Regions from separate parts of the Microbacterium sp. Y547 genome, predicted to be linked through region 3. Evidence: predicted binding sites of a transcription regulator. Region 3 holds the regulator's gene; each other region holds the start of a gene.
The links. Region 3 encodes HspR, which represses chaperone genes until heat shock. Its sites were predicted from a motif close to AAGTTGAGTCNNNNNGACTCAACTT; they were not measured.

Region 1 (2,262 bases), on a different contig from region 3:
GCGTCGACCACGTGCCAGGCCGACGCCGCCGACGAGTTTGTCGAGCCATCCCCGCAGCGCCCACAGCACGGGGCTCGAGTACCAGCCGTTCGCGCCGCCGATTCCCGAGATGACTCGCCACAGCGATTCGACCGGGGCGCGTGAGGTGGCCGACCGCTCATCGACGTAGGCTGTGCGCCCCGCCCAATCCGGATCGCTGGGCAGCAGATCTCCGGGCGCTGTCAGGACTCCCGCATCCTGCCAGCTCGTCTCCACTCCGTCTTCGCCCAGCCGGCGCAGCGCCAGTCGCACGGCCTGGCGATAGGGCGTCAGGCCGCCCTCGGGCGGGAGGATGATGTCGTCGATGCGGTGATCCGCCATGACGCAGTCGTTCTGCAACGACTCCACGAGGGGTCTCGCCAGCGATCGCGGTATCGGCGTGACGAGGTTCACCCAGTGCGACGCGAGACGTGGAGTCAGCACGGGCAGCGCGGCGATCGCTCGTTGCGGTAGTCCCGCTTCGACGGCGTAGCCGTTCATCATCTGGCCGTAGCGGAGGACGTCGGGGCCGCCGATGTCGAACTGGCCGCTGACCGGGTTCGGAAGCCGCGCAGCGCTCATCAGGTAGTGCAGCACGTCGCGGACCGCGATCGGCTGGATCCGATTGCGCACCCACCGCGGAGCAGGCATGTAGGGCAGCACGTCGGTGAGGTGGCGCACCATCTCGAACGACGCGGAGCCTGAGCCGATCACGACTCCCGCTTGGAGAACGAGGGTCGGCACCCCACTGGCCAGCAGGATCTCGCCCACCTCGACCCGTGAGCGAAGGTGCGGCGAGAGGTCCTCGCGCGGATGCAGGCCACCCAGGTACACCAGCTGTCCGACCCCCGCTTCGGCGGCGGCAGCGGCGACGGTTCTCGCGATGGTCCGGTCGGTCTGTTCGAAGTCCCGGCCGGTCCCGAGCGAATGGATGAGGTGAAACGCGACGTCGACTCCCTCCATCGCGCGCGAGAGGACCCGGCAATCCTGCGCCGACCCCTCGATGACGTCGACGTCCTTGCCCCATGGGAAGGCGAGTGCGCGATCACGAGAGCGCGCCAGCACACGCACGCGGTATCCGGCATTGAGAAGCCGGGGCACGAGGCGACCCCCGATGTAGCCGGTTGCTCCGAGGACCAGGACGAGCGGGGGAGGGACGCGATCCTCGGGAGCGCGAAGATGGGGCTCTCGGCCCGTGGGCGACGAAAGATCCATGGCTGTCCACTCCCCTAATTGCTAGCTAGGCTAGCTATTCCTGGAACGTACACCACCTTCTAGCGAAGCAAAACCTGCTGGCACTCGCAGGGCGAGAGTGCTAATCTGTTCGCACTTGAGCCCCTTCGGCTCAAGTTCCATCGCTCGGAGCACCGTCCGAGCCCGCTCGAAGGAGATGATGATGGCAACATATGATCCGCTCCGCGAACTGGAGCGCTTTGCACAGACGATGCTCGGCCAGAGCAGTCGGGGTCCGCGTGAGATGCCGATGGATCTGTACCGGGCCGGCGACCACTACGTCCTGACCGCCGACCTACCCGGCGTCGATCCCGGATCGGTCGACGTCGACGTCGATGGACAGCTGCTCACCATCCGCGCCGAGCGCACGCTCGCGACAGGCGATGAGGTGACCTGGATCACTCGGGAGCGAGTCGCGGGCAGCTACCTGCGCCAGCTCAGTCTGGGACAGGGAATCGACACCGAGCGCATCTCGGCGACCTACCGCAATGGTGTCCTGAGCGTGACTCTGCCGGTCAGCGAGCGGGCCAAGCCCCGCAAGATCTCGATCGACACCGATGACCGTTCCTCCGAACTGAAGATCGAAGAATCGCGCCCGACCGTCGACGCGTAAGCCCTCCACTGGGTCGTGCCCTCGGGCTGAACGGGGGCACGACCCGGTCCCACACGCTCAACGAAGAGAAGGACATGGTCAAAGACGTGAGCAATAGGTACGCACTGAAACGACTGACCTCGTTGGAATGGATTCTCGTGGACGCATCACGCGACGAGCACGATCCCTTCCGCACCATCGCCTGCATCTACCGCGTGGACGATCTGGAGTGCGATGTCGTATGGCTGCGCGACATGGGCCTGCGTGAGCGGTACGCGACTCCCCAGGAGGTGCGGGACGCCGTCATCGAGGTGACGGCACCCGCTCCGGCTTCGGACGGCGACGCCCCGGTGCTCTCCCTGCCGGGAGCGCGCTACATGGCGGCGGCGATGTAGGAGTACTTGACGAACACTTCATGA
Region 2 (2,262 bases), on a different contig from region 3:
GATCTCGTCGCGCAGACGGGAGGCCTCTTCGTAGTGCTCGGCCGACACCGCGGCGTTCTTGTCCGCTTCGAGGGTCGCCAGCTGAGCCATGAGCGCACTGATGTCGACCTTGGCGCCCAGGCGCAGTCGCAGTCGCGCACCGGCCTGGTCGATGAGGTCGATCGCCTTGTCCGGAAGCACGCGCTCCGTGAGGTAGCGGTCGCTCAGTTCGACGGCGGCGCGCAGCGCCTCGTCGGTGTAGACGATGCCGTGGTGCTGCTCGTACACGGATTTGAGCCCGTGCAGAATGCGGACGGCGTCTTCGATCGAAGGCTCGCCGACGCGGACCGGCTGGAAGCGACGCTCGAGCGCGGGGTCCTTCTCGATGACGCGGTACTCGGTGAGTGTCGTCGCCCCGATCAGCTGCAGATCACCGCGTGCCAGGCGCGGCTTGAGGATGTTGCCGGCATCCATCGAGCCGTCGCCGCCGCCTCCGGCGCCCACGACGGTGTGCACTTCATCGATGAAGACGATGAGCTCGCCCTTGCGTGCGGCGATCTCGTCCATCGTGCCGGTGAGGCGCTCTTCGAAGTCACCGCGGTAGCGGGTCCCGGCGAGCATGGCGGGCAGATCGAGCGCGATGACGCGCTTGTCGCGCAGCTGCTCGGGAACCTCGGCTGCCACGATCGCCTGCGCGAGGCCCTCGACGACGGCGTTCTTGCCGACGCCGGCCTCGCCCACCAAGACGGGGTTGTTCTTCGTGCGGCGGCTCAGGATCTCGATCGTCTGCTCGATCTCGGCGGCGCGGCCGATGACGGGGTCCAGCTCGCCCGCTGCGGCACGGGCCGTCAGATCGGTGCCGAACCTGTCGAGCATCGGCGTGTCGGATGCCGTGGCCTCGGGCTGCTGCTCAGGACCGCCGACGCCGCCCGGCGTGACGGTCTCGCGCGCGCCCTGCGTGAGGGCTTCGGCGGTCACGCCGGCCTGTGCCAGTACCTGGCCCGCCGGGGTGTCCTGCGCGAGCACCAGAGCGAAGAAGAGGTGCTCCGGGTCGACATAGGTCGAGCCCGAGGAACGGGCGACCTGGAACGCGTGGAAAAGCGCGCGCTGCACCGAAGGAGTGACGACGGCACCGTCGATACCGGCAGCACCGGATGCCGCGGGCAGACGCTCCTCGGTCGCGCGGGCGATCGCCGCCGGATCGGCGCCGATCCGCTCGACGGCGTCCTTCGCGGGCGATTCCGTCACCAGGACGCGCAGCACGTGAAGTGCGTCGAGCTCGTGCTGACCGCGTTCGAGCGCGAACCGGCCGGCGCGCTGCAGGATCTCCTGCGTGCGCGAGCCGAGGAACCGGGTGAGGTCGATCGAACGGCCCGCGCGAGCGCGCTCGCCGGCGAGGTACCGCGCGAGGAACTCATCGAACGAGCTGTTCTCGCCGGCACCGTAGGGGGGCGTGAAGTCTTCGGGCATGCATTTCTCCTGGTCAAACCTGAGTAGAGCGCTATCAACTTACAAAGTTGAGCAGAGTCGTATCAAGTTCAACGAATGGCGTGCCGACATATTCCCCGCGTTGATCGCTCACACCGAACGCTCCGAAATGTCCGTGCGGAGCACGGATGTGCCGATCCGGCGACGGGACGATGCTGGATCGGTGTCACCGAGACAAAGGAGAAGGACATGACCGATCTGCAGACCACCACGATCAGCGAGGCCGACAGGGCACTCAAGGCCAAGCACCGCGCGATGTGGGCATCCGGGGACTACCCCCGCGTCGCATCCGACCTCGTCTGGCCTCTCGGCAGACGCGTCGTCGAGGCCGTCGACATCCGCCCCGGCGAGCGCGTGCTGGACATCGCCGCCGGATGCGGCAACGCTGCCATCCCCGCTGCGCTGCGCGGCGCGACGGTCGTCGCGAGCGACCTGACCCCGGAGCTGTTCGACGAGGGTCACCGCCTGGCACAGGCGGCGGGCGCGGAGCTCGAATGGATCCCCGCTGACGCCGAGGCCCTGCCGTTCGAAGACGACGCTTTCGACGTCGCGCTCTCGACGGTCGGCATCATGTTCGCCCCGCACCATGACCGCAGCGCCGCCGAGATCGTCCGCGTGACCCGACCGGGTGGGCGCATCGGGTTGCTCAACTGGACGCCCGAGGGGTTCATCGGGCGGATGTTCGCCGTCATGAAGCCGTTCGCGGCGCCCCTGCCCGAAGGAGCGCAGCCCGCTCCTCTCTGGGGCGACGAGGAGTATGTGCGTGCGCTGCTCGGCGACCGGGTCGACGACGTG
Region 3 (2,262 bases):
ACCAGATCCGCGCCATGGGCTCGGGCGCCCGCTTCACGGCGGGCGGCCAGGGCGCCGGCGGGTTCGAAGACGTCTTCTCGCAGTTCGGGCAGAGCCGCGGTGGTGGACGCTATGCCTCCGCCGCTGATTTCGACGACATCTTCTCCATGTTCGGGCAGCAGCAGGGCGCCGGGTTCGGCTCGGGCCGCTTCGGGCAGACGACGGGCGGATTCCGCGGCTACGGGGGTCCTACCAAGGGCGCCGACGTCACGGCACGCACGACCGTCGACTTCGTCACAGCGACGAAGGGCGAGACCATCTCGCTGCAGGGCGAAGACGGAAAGCCGTTCAAGGTCAAGATCCCCGCGGGGGTCTCAGACGGGCAGAAGATCCGACTGCGCGGGCGCGGACGACCGTCGCTCGACGGCGGCGAGCCCGGTGACATCGTCGTTCAGGTCGCGGTGCGCCCGCACCCCGTCTTCGAGCGGGACGGGCTGAACCTGCGCGTCAAGGTGCCCGTCACCTTCACCGAAGCAGCCCTCGGGGCCACCATCGAGGTGCCCACGCTCGGCGGCGACCCCGTCAAGCTGCGCGTCGCACCCGGCACTCCGTCGGGGCGCGTGCTGCGCGTCAAGGGACGCGGCGTTCAGACATCCAAGGGCACGGGCGACCTTCTCGCCGAGGTTCAGGTCGCCGTGCCGGCGCACCTCGACGACGCCGCGCGCGAGGCGCTCGAGCGGTTCCAGTCGCTCGAGCCGAAAGAGAACCCGCGGGCAGACCTCATGGCGAAGTCGCGCGGCTGACAGGGGGTGACCGATGATGTCTGACGATCTCGACGAAGATGCCCCCATCTTCGCGATCGCGGTGGCCGCCGAGTTGTCGGGCATGCACCCGCAGACACTGCGGCAGTACGACCGGCTCGGTCTGGTGACGCCCGCGCGCACGCAGGGTGGCTCGCGGCGGTACTCGCTGCGGCATATCGAGCAGCTCCGCGAGGTCGCACGTCTGTCGTGTGACGGCATCGGCCTGCCCGCGATCATGCGCATCCTCGAGCTCGAGCGTCGGGTTCGGGAACTGACGTCTCGCGTCTACGAGCTCGAGGAGCGCATGCAGTCCGAGCTCGAGCGCCGCCCCGGTGCGCGCGTCTTCGTGGCCGAATCGACCGGGGCCGTCGTGCCGCTGCGTCGCGGCACGCGCGTGCGCCGCTCGACCGGGCTCACCGTGTGGCGGCCTCGTCAGCTGGGGCGTGACAACGACGACGACTGATCCGCGGATGCCGCGACGAACGCGTCGTAGTCGGCGCGGGACAGCCTGGCGTAGGCGTTGGCCCACTCGAGCAGCGCCTCGCCGATGAGCCGTCCGTTGCCGATGTATCCCGACACCACCGCGGCGTTCGCCGATTGCGCATGCGCGCGAGCCAGCGTCGCGGCGCAGGCTTCGGCATAGACGCGGAAGGGCCGGTCCTCGAGCTGTTCGAGATCGAGGCCGCCCTTCATGTCGTGGAACTGGCGGACGTAGAAGTCGCCCGCGAACGCCCGCAGGTGTCCCAGGAACGGGTCGGAGGTCGCCTGCAGAATGCGCTGCATCGCGACGACGCGTCCGCCCTGGCCGTAGCGGTCGATGTGCTCGTGAGCGGCTGCCGGCTGCGAGATGCCGCCGTACTGCGCGAGCACACTCTGACCGGCTTGCTTGGCCTGCAGGATGAGCGAGCCGCCGTCGCCGTCCTGCAGGAGGATCAGGCTGCACACCGTCCCGACGCTGCCGACCCCCACCACCCGGCGGGCGAGGTCTGACACGGTGTAGTGCGTCATCAGCAGGCGGATGTCGATGTCGGCGCTCTCGGCGTATGCCCGGGCGTTCTCGTGCAGCCGGTCCCGTGCAGCGGCGCTCGCGTGCACCATGGTGGGGGGGCGCTCGAGGAACACCATGCGGCCGTCGGGCAGCGTTTCGGTCAGTTTCCGGGCGGCGCGCTCGCCCGTGCGCTTCTCGGCGTCGCGGATCGCCTCTTTGAGCACGAGCCGCGTCTCGCGGTCGGCGGCCGCCGCGACCGCACGCACGTCGAACTGCACGAAGTACCGGTCCAGCGGGCTCCGGGCGGAGTGGGCAGCCATCGCACGCGCATACGTGCGCACCGCGGCCAGGGTGGCATCCTGCACCACCGTCTCGTCCCGACTGGATGCCTGCCCGCCGATGACGATGCTGGCGACGAGACGCTTGACGTCCCATTCCCAGGGCGCCCATGCGGCTTCGTCGAAGTCGTTCAGGTCGAACACGAGCGTGCGC

Region 1: a site for HspR is predicted at 1,346-1,370, ahead of AC25Y0_RS04895 (Hsp20/alpha crystallin family protein). Genes of this name have one in related genera too.
Region 2: a site for HspR is predicted at 1,494-1,518, ahead of AC25Y0_RS10380 (ATP-dependent Clp protease ATP-binding subunit). Genes of this name have one in related genera too.

The regions. Positions count from the first base shown of each region.
Region 1 is NZ_JBYHFN010000002.1:390,210-392,471, reverse strand. It holds gene AC25Y0_RS04900 (SDR family oxidoreductase) at 1-1,233, opposite strand, end outside; gene AC25Y0_RS04895 (Hsp20/alpha crystallin family protein) at 1,415-1,864, shown strand; gene AC25Y0_RS04890 (hypothetical protein) at 2,002-2,238, shown strand; gene AC25Y0_RS04885 (DUF262 domain-containing protein) at 2,217-2,262, opposite strand, start outside.
Region 2 is NZ_JBYHFN010000005.1:243,803-246,064, forward strand. It holds gene AC25Y0_RS10380 (ATP-dependent Clp protease ATP-binding subunit) at 1-1,449, opposite strand, end outside; gene AC25Y0_RS10385 (class I SAM-dependent methyltransferase) at 1,657-2,262, shown strand, end outside.
Region 3 is NZ_JBYHFN010000004.1:302,291-304,552, forward strand. It holds gene AC25Y0_RS08540 (DnaJ C-terminal domain-containing protein) at 1-782, shown strand, start outside; gene AC25Y0_RS08545 (heat shock protein transcriptional repressor HspR) at 796-1,245, shown strand; gene AC25Y0_RS08550 (DUF2252 domain-containing protein) at 1,215-2,262, opposite strand, start outside.